DNA from 3 places in the Larkinella bombi genome. Region 2 is predicted to be linked to each of the others. Evidence: riboswitches for the same ligand, from Rfam matches in the RefSeq annotation. Region 2 holds a riboswitch; each other region holds the start of a gene.

Region 1 (4,209 bases), 560 kb from region 2:
GCCTTTGCCTGTTTTGAAGAGCACCTACGTGGTTCCATCGAAGCGGGCAAACAAGCCGATTTTGTGGTTTTGCCCAAGGACATCATGAAAATACCGGCTCCGCAATTGCGACAGGTTAAAATATCTCAGACCTGGATTGGTGGCGAGCGTTTGTTTTAATTACGCTTCCACCTTCGCCTCTTCACGCTTGCCTTCCTGCATCCACCGCCGGATGATTTGCGTCAGGGGCTTCGCCTCGATCAAGAACCCATCGTGGCCGTATAGGGAGTCAATTTCTTCGTAACGCGCATCGGGAATGTGCCGCGCCAGAAACTGTTGCTCGGCGGGTGGAAATAAAATATCTGAACGAATGCCCACCACCAGCGTTCGAGCCTTGATCCGCAAGAGCGCATTGATGATGCTGCCCCGGTTTCGCCCGACATTGTGCGAGTCCATGGCTTTCGTTAAATGCCAGTAGGTATAAGCATTAAACCGTTTCACCAATTTCTCACCCTGGTATTGCTGGTAGCTGGATGCTTTGTAGTTATCTAATTGTTCGTTATGATCCAGTGCCTGCGTAAAGCCGTAAGTATCGTAGTTTCTGTAAGAGAGCAACGCAATGGAACGCGCCGCCTTTAAGCCTGTTATACCTGCATCGTCCCGACTTTCCTGCCAGCTGGGATCCGCAGCCAGCGCCATGCGTTGGGACTCGTTAAAGGCAATTCCCCAAGGTGAATGAACGGCATTTGCCGCAATCAAAACTAAATTTTCAATAATACTCGGCTGCTGAATGGCCCATTCTACCGCTTGCTGGCCTCCAAGTGAACCTCCTACACAGGTATGGATGTGTTCGATGCCTAATTCCTGCCGCAATAAATCCAGCGCCCCGGCCATGTCACGCACTGTCACAAGCGGGAAATCATGGTAAAATGGTTTGTTCGTTCGCGGATTAATGGACAACGGTCCGGTTGACCCGTAACAGGAACTGAGCACGTTGGCACAAATGATAAACTGGTTTTCCGGGTCAAAATATTTTCCTGGACCAACCATGCCATCCCACCAATCGCCGGGGTCAGCACTGCCGGTTAGGGCGTGACAGATCCAAACGACATTGGAACGGCTCTCATTGAGCGTACCACGTGTTGTATAAGCCAGCCGAAAGCCCGGAAGTTCGTCACCGGATTCCAGCGGATAAGAAAATTTGTAGTCGAAAAATTTAGTCTCCATAGAATCATGTCCCGCAGCGCCCGTCGGCGTTGCGGGACAAGTAGATTAGTTCAACACAGGCGCAGATACTTGGGCAAAAGCCTGCTCAAGATCGGCTATAATGTCATCAATGTGCTCAATACCAGCCGAGATTCGCAATACGCCTGCGGCAACACCTGCCGATGCCTGCTCATGCTCGGATAGCTGCTGGTGGGTAGTTGAAGCCGGATGAATGATGAGCGTTTTCGAATCGCCGACATTGGCCAGGTGGCTGATTAGCTTCAGGCTGTTTACGAACGTATCAGCAGCTTCGCGGCCTCCTTTCACTTTAAATGTAAACACACCGCCAAAGCCTCTTTTCAGGTATTTCTTGGCTAGTTCATGGTAAGCACTACTTTCCAGACCTGGGTAATTAACCGCTTCGACCTGTTCGTGTTTTTCCAGCCATTGGGCCAGCGCCAGCGCGTTCTGCACGGTACGATCTACCCGCAAAGACAACGTTTCCAGTCCTTGAATCAGCAGGAAAGAGTTAAACGGGCTAATGGACGGACCCCAATCCCGCAGGCCCTCCACGCGGGCGCGAATGATAAATTGAATATTCCCGAATGGACCATTCACTCCAAAAACATCGCTAAACACCAAGCCATGATAACCCGGTGATGGCTCGCTAAACTGCGGGTACTTGCCATTGCCCCAGTTGTATTTTCCACTATCGACAATTACGCCGCCAATGCTTGTGCCGTGGCCGCCAATCCATTTTGTAGCTGACTCAACCACAACTGCCGCTCCGTGTTCGATGGGACGGAACAAATAGCCGCCCGCGCCAAACGTATTGTCAACAATCAGGGGAATGTCATGCTTCTGCGCCAAGGCCGCAAACGCCTCAAAATCGGGGATATTAAAGCCGGGATTCCCGATGGTTTCCAGGTATAGTGCTTTCGTATTTTCGTCAATCAGGCGTTCAAAGCTGGCAACGTTATCGCCTTCGGCAAAGCGAACGTCAATGCCCAACCGCTTGAAAGATACTTTAAACTGATTGTATGTTCCGCCGTATAAGTAGGAAGTCGTCACGAAATTATCCCCGGCATTCAGGATGTTGTTCAGCGCAATAAACTGGGCTGCCTGCCCGGAAGCCACCGCCAGGGCAGCTACGCCCCCCTCCAAAGCCGCCACCCGCTTTTCAAAAACGTCGGTAGTGGGGTTCATGATGCGGGTATAGATATTTCCGAACGCCCGCAGCGCAAACAGATCAGCTCCGTGCGCTGAGTCATTAAATACGTACGACGTCGTTTGGTAGATAGGCACAGCCCGTGAATTAGTCGTACCGTCTACTTCCTGCCCGGCGTGAAGTTGCAGGGTTTCAAAATGCAATGGTTGATCTGCCATTTCTTTGCTAAAATTTGAGTGGCTGCCCAATTGCCGCACGGCAATGAGCAATTAATATGGGATAGGAATTTACTGTGCCGTTAGGCACAGCAGTGCATACGGAACCGCTTCGGTTCTTCGTTGCCGCGTGTGAGAAGATTCAGTTGCCCACCGAGGGCATACAACATCGAAATAGATTCATGATTTTAGCGATTTATATTTCCTACAGGATCGCCGAGGCGATAACTTAGGCGGGAATTAGCACCTTGCTACGCAGCAGGTTGCCAGAGGTTTACAGAGCCCGGTCTCTCCCCTCTTTCTGTATAAATCCATCGAACCGTTGAGCCGCCGAAACAGCTAGCCGGTGAACCAGCAGAAGTGGAACAGATTGACGAAAGCCAACCTTATCGAGGAATTGATAGCGCAATTATAAGCAAGAAAGCCTGTATGTGCAATCACTTTCGCCTCTTTTTAGCATAATCGCCTATTAGGTACAAACCCCTAACACCTACCCGGCAGAATGATGCGACCGAAAAAAATCCTGTTACTAGTTATCGATCAAGCCGAAATGGTATATTACTTTTGTGTTAAGTCAATTCCAATCATGTCCCAATTCTATCACTACGATAAAGATAAAGTATTCCGTCGGCCGGGGGTTACCTCGCTGAAAGATGCTATTGGGCAGATGCTAAAATCGTATCAGTTGCAAACCCGTTTCGACGAAACGTACCTCGAAGCATTCTGGGAAAAAATGATGGGTAAGGCAATCGCCTCCCGCACAAACCGTCTTTACGTTAAAAATCGTATTCTACACATCGAAATCTCGTCGGCCCCCCTACGGAGCGAGTTGGTCATTGCCAAGCAAAAAATGATTCAGCTGATTAACAAAGAGATGGGCACCGATGTCATTGAGGACGTGATTTTTATCTGACGGATAAAATGCATTTTTCCTCCACGAATGCAGCAACGCGCTTTCCTGTTATTCATCGTTCTGGCGGTTCGCCGTTTATTCATTAATGATTTCGCCCCCCTTCCTCACCCCCGGCTCAAAAATTGGTTTAGTAGCTATGGCCAGCCGCCTGGATTACGCAACGCTCCAACCTGCTTTCCGCATTTTGCGCGACGACTGGGGTTTGGAAGTAGTTGAAGGACGTACGTTAACGAGCAGTCATTTTCAATTTGCCGGGGATGATGCTACGCGCCTGTTGGACTTACAACAGCTACTTGACGACCCTACAATCAGCGCTATATTTTCGGTTCGGGGTGGTTATGGCAGTTATCGGCTGCTAGATGGGCTGAATTTCACCAACTTCCGACAGTCGCCTAAATGGGTTGTTGGTTTTAGTGACATTACCGCCCTGCACTGCCACATTCATACATTGGGCATTCAGAGTCTCCATGCAACGATGCCTCGGCTATTTGACCAAGATGATTCGGCTGATGCGGTGGAAAGCTTGCGACAGCTTTTATTTGGCGAGACAATCGCCCCTTATGCAGCTCCGGCAAATGCCTTAAACCGCCCCAGTGAAGCGCAAGGGCAGTTAGTAGGCGGCAATCTGTCGTTGCTGACCAATATGCTCTGTACTCCTTCTGATCCAGATTATACAGGCAAGATTCTTTTTATTGAAGACATTGATGAAAGTTATTTTTCGCTGGACC
Region 2 (4,209 bases):
GACTAATCGAAGAAGGATTATTTTTTTGACTGCTTCTTGAGCAAGCGATTATAGACAAGCTGGATAATCCCATCCCGCAATCCTAAGTCTGGAACAATGATGTTGGCGGCCCCCGCCCACTGCATTACCGAGATGTAAATATCAGACGCCGGGATAATCACATCAGCCCGGTCGGCATTCAGACGAAGCTTGTTGATCCGGTCATCCAGACTAAAGCCAGCGATGTAATTTTTCATCCGGATAATCTCGTCCAGCGTGGTGGTATTGTCGGAAAATTTAGTGACCAGATTAAAGATTTTGTTGATGTTTCCGCCGGTACCGACCGCCATGATTTTCTGGCTTTTATCAACATTTTCGTTAATCCAGCTTTCCATTTTTTGCCACGCGCCTTTGGTTTCTTTTCCTTCCAGGAGCCGTACTGAACCAATTTTAAAGGATTTAGAAGCAACTTTCTGGCGATTCAGGTATACGTTTAGTTCGGTGCTGCCACCGCCTACATCGATGTGCAGATACTGCCGCTCGTCCAGCGCCTGGACGACCACGTTGTTGATGATTTCCGCTTCTTTCTGGCCGTCAATAATGTGAATATCGATGCCGGTTGCTTGCTTGATGCGGGCGCTTACCTCGTGTCCGTTCTGGGATTCACGCATGGCCGACGTGGCGCAGGCCATGTAGTCTTCGACTTCGTGTAATTCCATCAAGAGCCGATAAACTTCCATCAGCTTGGTGGTTCGGGCTTCGCTCTCGGGAGTAAGTTTGCCAAATGTAAAAACATCATGCCCCAAACGCAGCGGGAAGCGGACATACTCGACGCGCTTAAAACTAATCACATCGTCGACGTGCAGAACGGTTGAAATCTGCAAACGGGCGGCGTTGGAGCCGATATCAATGGCTGCTAGTTTCAAAATAATGTAAACGAAAAAGTAAATGAAAACGGCCAAATATAGTGTTTTTGCGGTTGAACAGCCTAATAGGCCAACCGCATTCTTCGTAGCAATCCAAAAAATAAAGGTAAAGAATCGTCAGCCTTTCCCTCAAGCAATTGCTCGGTTTCTGAAGACAACATTTGAATAGCGCCACTTTGTTTGTACTTTTCCGGTAATTTATCAAGGCGCCCTAAGAATACCTGCTTTTTCCACCAATTTAAAATACAATGACCTCCAAATTAGTTACTAGCCTGCTGCGACTTGTTTTAATAAGCATGCTGGCAGTTTTGCTGTTTTTTCCCGAGCGACTCAAAATTTCATTTTCCTATCCATTTCATGGCCTGTTCGACAACGCCTACATCCGCTTCGCCAAAGGTGTTGTTTTATTTCTCTTCCTCTACGATTTACTGAGAATTTTTTACTACAACATTGTCAAGAATCCCAAAGCACCGAAATGGCTGATTAACGTGGCCACGCTGTTTGTGCCGCTGCTGGTGTTGCTGGTTTTTCTGGAGATGGTATTTATGACCATTTCGCAGAGCCACGAGGGAAACAGCACGCTGGCCTCAAAAATCTGGTTTGAACGCTATTGGAGCCCGGTTAATGAAAAAGGATACCGGGATGAAGACCATGCCGATTCGCTGGGAAAAACAAAAGTAATGGTCATTGGGGACTCCTTTGCGGCGGGCCACGGAATCAAGAATGTAGAGGATCGCTTTTCCAATGTCCTGGCCCAAAAGCTGGGGGATAAGTACGAAGTCTATAATTTAGGGGTTTCGGGATCAGATACGCGGGATGAATACGAACGCTTTGAAAAATACGGCGTTAAGCCCGATTGGATGGTGTTGCAGTACTTTCCGAATGATATTGAGAAAGCCGCCCGGGACGGAGGCGTTGTCCCCCAGGGCTTTGAGCCTTACTCCGATGTTCCTGGCCCGACCCGGCCTTTATTTGCCCGCTCTTATCTCCTGAACTACATTTACTGGCAACTGCCGCACGGAAACTTCGCGCCTTATCAGGATTACGCCAAACGTGTTTACACCGACACAACGATTCTGAACAGCCACATCCGCGATCTGAGTCGTTTTGTGGATTATAGCAAGAAAAATAACGTTCGTCTGTTCGTGGTTATCTTTCCGTTCTCGCACAATTTCGAGAAAACCAAAATGTATACCCAGCCTGTAGAAACCTATTTTGCGCAGCAGCAGGTACCCATTCTGGAAGTGAGCAGTGTTACCAAAGACCTGGATCCTAAAGATCGGATTGTGGGCCGTAACGACGCGCACGCCAGCCCCCTTGTCAACCAGCGGGTAGGCGACGCACTTTATAAAATGCTTTCGGCCAATGCGACCGCTAAAGCAGATACAATGCGCTAGAAACGAGTTTGTTATTTTAATCAGGGAGGTTTGTTCTGTCCGAAATAATCATTTTGGCAAAACAAGCCTCTTTGTGTATTTTTGCAACAGCTTATCAAGAAAGACGGAGGGATCGGACCCAACGATGTCTTGGCAACCCCTTTTTAGAACGGTGCCACATTCCACCCCGCTCCGCTGGCGGGGAGAGATAAGAGAAATGTCGATCGCTGCGGCGAACTGCCAACTTCCTCTTCTGACGATAAGCCCTTGTCTGTTTTTTGATTGATCATCAACTGTTTAGGTGGGCTTAAAACTATAATTACACTTGGAAAAGATAAAAGACCTTCTGGAGCGTCGGATTCTCATTCTCGACGGAGCAATGGGGACAATGATTCAACGCTATAAACTCGAAGAAGAGGATTACCGGGGGGAACGTTTTCAGAACTGGCCGCATGACGTGAAGGGAAACAACGACTTGCTGTCCATTACCCAACCGCATATTATTCAGGAGATTCATCGGCAATACTTAGCAGCGGGATCGGATATTCTGGAAACCAACACCTTCAGCAGTACATCCATCGCGATGGCCGACTACCACATGGAGGATTTGGCGTATGAGTTGAATTACGAATCGGCGCGGATTGCTAAAGAAACGACCGTGGAGTTCACGCGGCAAAATCCCGCCAAGCCCCGCTTCGTAGCCGGGGCTATGGGACCCACCAACCGCACGGCTTCGCTTTCGCCGGATGTGAACAATCCAGGTTACCGCGCCATCACGTTTGATCAACTGGTGGATTCGTACTACGAGCAGGTGCGGGGACTGGTCGAAGGCGGTTCGGACCTGTTGCTGGTCGAAACGATTTTCGATACGCTCAACGCCAAAGCCGCGCTGTTTGCCATTGACAAATATTTTGTAGACACCAGGCGGGAACCATTGCCTATCATGGTTTCCGGGACGATTACCGATGCGTCGGGTCGGACTTTGTCGGGACAGACGACGGAGGCCTTTTTGTATTCCGTTTCTCATTTGCCGCTCCTGAGTGTGGGGCTAAACTGTGCGCTGGGGGCCGAGCTGATGCGCCCCTACGTGCAGACGCTGGCCAAAGAGTCGCCGTTCTTTACATCGGCCTATCCCAACGCGGGTTTGCCGAATGAGTTTGGCGAGTACGACGAAACGCCGGAGAGCATGGCCGCTCAGATTGAGGACTTTATCAAAGAAGGCTTTGTCAATATTGTCGGGGGATGCTGCGGATCGACGCCGGATCACATCCAGGCCATCGCCCAGGTAGCGGCCAACTACCAGCCCCGCCCTAAGCCACAGCCGGAACCTTACCAGAAACTGTCGGGTCTGGAACCTCTGAAAATTACAGAAACCACCAATTTCGTCAACATCGGGGAGCGGACCAACGTAACCGGTTCGAAAGCCTTTGCCCGACTGATTAAATCCGGTGATTACGATGCTGCTTTGTCGGTCGCCCGGCAACAGGTGGAGAACGGGGCGCAGGTCATCGATATTAACATGGACGAAGGAATGCTGGATTCGGTGGAAGCCATGACCACCTTCCTGAACCTGATTGCGGCTGAACCGGATATTGCCCGGGTGCCCATCATGATCGACTCTTCGAAGTGGGAGGTGATCGAGGCCGGTTTGAAATGCGTCCAGGGCAAAGCCATCGTCAACTCTATTTCGCTCAAAGAAGGCGAAGAAGCGTTTATTCAACGGGCTAAGCTGGTTAATCGATACGGGGCGGCGGTTGTAGTAATGGCTTTTGACGAACAAGGTCAGGCCGATAACTACGAGCGTCGGATTGAAATTTGTGAGCGGGCTTACCGAATTATGGTCGATCAGGTTGGCTTTGCCCCTCAGGACATTATTTTCGACCCGAACATCCTGACGGTTGCGACGGGGATCGAAGAACATAACAATT
Region 3 (4,209 bases), 920 kb from region 2:
CTACCGCCAATGCCCGCGAGGAAGCCCGCGAAGCTGGTGATAAAATGGAAGCAGCCGGCGATGAAGCTGCCGCTGATTTCAAGCGGGAACGTGACGAAGCAGTAGCCAAAATGAAGGTCCAGAAAGAGAAGCTGGATACCCGTATTGACGAAATGCAGGCTAAAATCAAGCGCGAAGGCCGCGAAGCAAAAGCGGAAAGTAAAGAGCAGCTTGCTAAACTGGAAGACGAGCGAAAAGAGCTTGGCAACGATATCGATAAAGCCCAAAATGCGACGGCTGCGGCTTGGCAAGACATCAAAAGTGGCTTTAAGAAAGCCGGTAGAAACATTGGAAATGCATTCGATAAAGCCGAGGATAAAGTAGATCCAGACGGTAAAGACGATAACTAAGCATACGTTTTTCTTCTAAAAGTCCTGTTGTTCAAAAGACGGCAGGACTTTTTTTGTGGCAATTTTTCCACAAACTTCCCCAAGTATGTAGCTTCCTTCCTGAGTATTTGATTCCGCCAGAAAGCTTATAACTTCGTAATTCAGGTTACACGAATATAGGTAATTGTACAAAATTTTGAGTTGGCTTTTGGGTATGAAATGCAACTACATAGTGGCTATATGGCTTAGTGGAACGGTCCTTTTTGGCCTCGCGGGATGCCATTCCGAAAACCAAAAAGGGGAGGAGACTGCGCAGGTAAGCAAGGCAGACAGCGTAGCGTTCTGTGCAGCCAATGGAATGCCATCGCGGGCAAGCGCCATTCAGCAGGCCGCTTCGGTAAGTGAGTCGGGCCAGCAGAACACGGAGGGTATGGTCTGGATTCCGGGTGGCGCTTTTCAGATGGGCGCTGACGAATTTCCGGATGCGCGGCCTTTGCATACGGTAACTGTCGATGGCTTCTGGATGGATAAACACGAGGTCACCAATGCCGAATTTGCCCGGTTTGTGGCCGCTACCCGCTATGTGACGGTAGCCGAGCGGCCCTTAAATCCGGCGGATTTCCCCGGTGTTCCCGCCGAGCAACTGGTGCCGGGGTCGGCGGTGTTCACGCCTCCCAGTCAACGCGTGTCTTTAGAGAATCCGCTTTTGTGGTGGAAGTACGTTGCCGGAGCCAGTTGGCAGCATCCCGAAGGACCGAAAAGCAGCCTTGAAGGGCGCGAAAACCTGCCTGTGGTACACGTCTGCTACGAAGACGCCGCCGCCTATGCCAAGTGGGCGGGTAAGCGCCTGCCTACCGAAGCAGAATGGGAGTTTGCCGCCCAGGGCAACAAAGGGAACCAAACTTATTATTGGGGAACTAATCTGAAGCCCGCCGGAAAATGGGTGGCTAATATTTACCAGGGCAATTTTCCCGATCAGAATACCAAAGAAGATGGGTTTGCGGGGGTAGCGCCCGTCAAGTCGTTCCCAGCCAATCCGTACGGTTTGTATGACCTGGATGGAAATGTGTGGGAATGGTGTCAGGATTTGTACCGCCCGGACTATTACCAGAATAGCCCCGCGAAAAATCCCAAAGGCCCCACCAATAGCTATGACCCGGATGAACCAGGGGCGGTAAAGTACGTACAGAAGGGAGGATCTTTTTTATGTTCCGATCAATATTGCACCCGCTATAAAGCAGGAAGCCGTGGAAAAGGCGAGGCCAGTAGCGGTAGTAATAACCTGGGTTTCAGATGTGTTAAAAATAAATAAACTATTTAGCCTATAAAATTTATAGAATTAGTTGGTAATTAAAAATAGACGTCCTATATTTGTAGCGTCTTACAATTACTAGCTACCAGTAAGTAGTTGTGGATTTATATCGAAAGGGGGAGAGACAGGCTCGATGAACCCTTAGCAACTTTCCCAAGGAATCAGTGCTAACCTGCCTAACTAATTTAATAGGAACTATAAATTTACAACCAGCATGAAAACGCGTTCAACGAACCAACGCTGCGATCCAGACCAAGACTGGCATCTCTCCCCTTTAAGCCGCTGTAAAGTTCACCGGCCTTAATAACCCGTTTTAATTTGATTATTGCCCGTTGAAAGGTAGTTGACTATCAGCGGGCAATAGCCTATTTTAGGGAAAAAGTTACTCCGTAGTGAATAGAATTAGCCTTTTCAGTAGCTCTCTTGCACTCTTTTTTCTTGGTCAGTCAGTTGCCATTGCTCAGACCAGTAATTCCTCTACAATTCCTGCCGAAGCGCGGGAGGCTGTAGCCAATGTCCGACCCGAAGCTATTCGGGCGCACATGCGTTTTCTAGCCGACGACGCGATGGAAGGACGTAAACCGGGAACGCGCGGATATACGCTCGCGGCCAACTACGTAATCGCTCAGTTTGAAGCGCTTGGTCTGCAACCCGCCGGCGAAGGAAAAACGTATTTACAGAAGGTGCCGTTGCGGCGCTGGCAGGTGCAGGAAGAAAAGAGTTCGTTTGCTTTTGTTGGTAAAAACGGAGACACACCCCTGATTTACGGTAAGAACTACACCCTCAGCCCGGTTTACGGAAATCAGACCAGCGAAGTAACGGCACCGGTCGTTTTTGTTGGTTATGGAATTACAGCACCCGAACTGGGCTACGACGACTACCAGAAAATTGACGTTAAAGGCAAAATTGTCGCTTATTTCAACGGCGCGCCAACTACGTTTCCGTCCAACCAGCGTGCGTATTACACCTCTTCCAAGCCGGAAAATGCCGTTGCGCACGGAGCTGTTGGGGTAATTTCCTTTAGCCTACCGAGTGATCTTCGGATGCGTGTGGAAGCTTCCGCTAACCGGGGACGTCAGGGCATTTACCGGTGGGTCGATCAGGAAGGCAAACCCCAGCGTGTTTTCCCGGAATTAAAAGGCATTGCGGCTCTGGGCGATTCCACGGCTCGTTCCCTGTTTTCAGGCACAAAATATCCTTTTCTCGAAGTAATCGCCAAGGCGCAAAGAGGCACTCCGCAAGCTTTTCCGCTCAATATTTCGGCCCGCATGCGGACGCAAACTAATTCAGGAGACGACATTGTGGGTTATAATGTGGTTGGTCTGCTACCCGGAACGGATCCGGTCTTGAAAGACGAATACATCGTCTATGTGTCGCACCTGGATCACCTGGGCATTGGTCGGCCCGTCAAGGGCGATTCTATTTACAACGGAGCGCACGACAACGCGTCGGGTGTGGCCATCAATCTGGAGGCGGCCCGCTTGTATGCCTCACTGCCTAAAGCGCCCAAACGGTCAATTTTGTTTGTGGGCGTAACGGGCGAAGAAATGGGGCTTTTAGGCTCCGATTATTTTGCCAGTAACCCGACTGTTCCTAAAGAAAAGATTGTGGCTAATTTATGCCTGGATATGCCTTTCTTTTTCCATCCGTTGCTGGATATTGTGCCTTACGGGGCCGAACATTCCAGTTTGGGGAAGGAAGTGGCCGCTGCGGCGGCTCATCTGGGCGTTCAGGTGGCTAAGGACCCCATTCCTGAACAGACGGTTTTTATGCGCAGTGACCATTTTAGCTTCGTTCGGCAGGGAATTCCGGCCATTTATGTGAAAAGCGGCTCCCAAACCGGAAATCCCCAACTTGATGGTCTGCGCATTAACCTTGACTGGCGAAGCACCATTTATCATTCGCCGCAAGACGATATGGATCAGCCCTTTGACTGGACAGCGGCGGCCAAACACGCCCAGCTTCAGTTCTTGATTGGCTATTTAACCGCCCAGGCTCCCTCCCGACCAAGCTGGAATGCAGGCGATTTTTTTGGTACCAAGTTTGGCCATCAAGTCCCCGCCAAAGCATCCGGTAGCAACGGAAAATAAACGAAAAGACAGGCTTAATTAGGCTATAAAATATCCTCCAACACAACGCAACTGTAGGCCGAAAGGCACAATTTCCCGCTTTCGAGAAGCTCGGCGTCACCGACAGTATCGAAGCGAATGCGCTTGCTAACGGCCGTTGAATCAGGGTATAGAAGGACTTCGCTGCGTTCACCCGTCAAATTATGGATGACCAGCACCGACTGATCCCCGGAGCGTCGAACAAAAGCCAAAATACCCGGCTGCTTAATATCGCTGGCTTCCAGCACACTCAGGTTATCGTTCAGAACAGGGTGGACATTGCGGAAATGAATCAGCCTTTTGTAGTGGTTGTAAAGCGAAGCCGGATCTGGTTGCTGCAACGCCAGAGGCGTAACGCGCTTGTCGGTGGAGTACTTAGCTTTGGTCCAGCGGCTACGGTTTTTGTCTTTTCGTTTGGTAT

What was found. A riboswitch is a leader RNA that binds a small molecule or an ion and turns the genes downstream of it on or off. The one in region 2 is predicted to bind S-adenosylmethionine.
Region 1: another riboswitch for S-adenosylmethionine. It lies ahead of L0Y31_RS02490 (O-acetylhomoserine aminocarboxypropyltransferase/cysteine synthase family protein); the one in region 2 lies ahead of metH (methionine synthase).
Region 3: another riboswitch for S-adenosylmethionine. It lies ahead of L0Y31_RS03830 (M28 family metallopeptidase); the one in region 2 lies ahead of metH (methionine synthase).

The regions. Positions count from the first base shown of each region.
Region 1 is NZ_CP090557.1:541,006-545,214, forward strand. It holds gene L0Y31_RS02480 (amidohydrolase) at 1-159, shown strand, start outside; gene L0Y31_RS02485 (homoserine O-acetyltransferase family protein) at 160-1,206, opposite strand; gene L0Y31_RS02490 (O-acetylhomoserine aminocarboxypropyltransferase/cysteine synthase family protein) at 1,252-2,571, opposite strand; SAM riboswitch class I at 2,762-2,880, opposite strand; gene L0Y31_RS02495 (DciA family protein) at 3,155-3,481, shown strand; gene L0Y31_RS02500 (S66 peptidase family protein) at 3,567-4,209, shown strand, end outside.
Region 2 is NZ_CP090557.1:4,917,590-4,921,798, reverse strand. It holds gene L0Y31_RS20900 (Ppx/GppA phosphatase family protein) at 18-905, opposite strand; gene L0Y31_RS20895 (SGNH/GDSL hydrolase family protein) at 1,202-2,302, shown strand; SAM riboswitch class I at 2,391-2,496, shown strand; gene metH (methionine synthase) at 2,607-4,209, shown strand, end outside.
Region 3 is NZ_CP090557.1:893,507-897,715, reverse strand. It holds gene L0Y31_RS03840 (sll1863 family stress response protein) at 1-389, shown strand, start outside; gene L0Y31_RS03835 (formylglycine-generating enzyme family protein) at 583-1,680, shown strand; SAM riboswitch class I at 1,782-1,884, shown strand; gene L0Y31_RS03830 (M28 family metallopeptidase) at 2,073-3,770, shown strand; gene L0Y31_RS03825 (alpha-amylase family glycosyl hydrolase) at 3,794-4,209, opposite strand, start outside.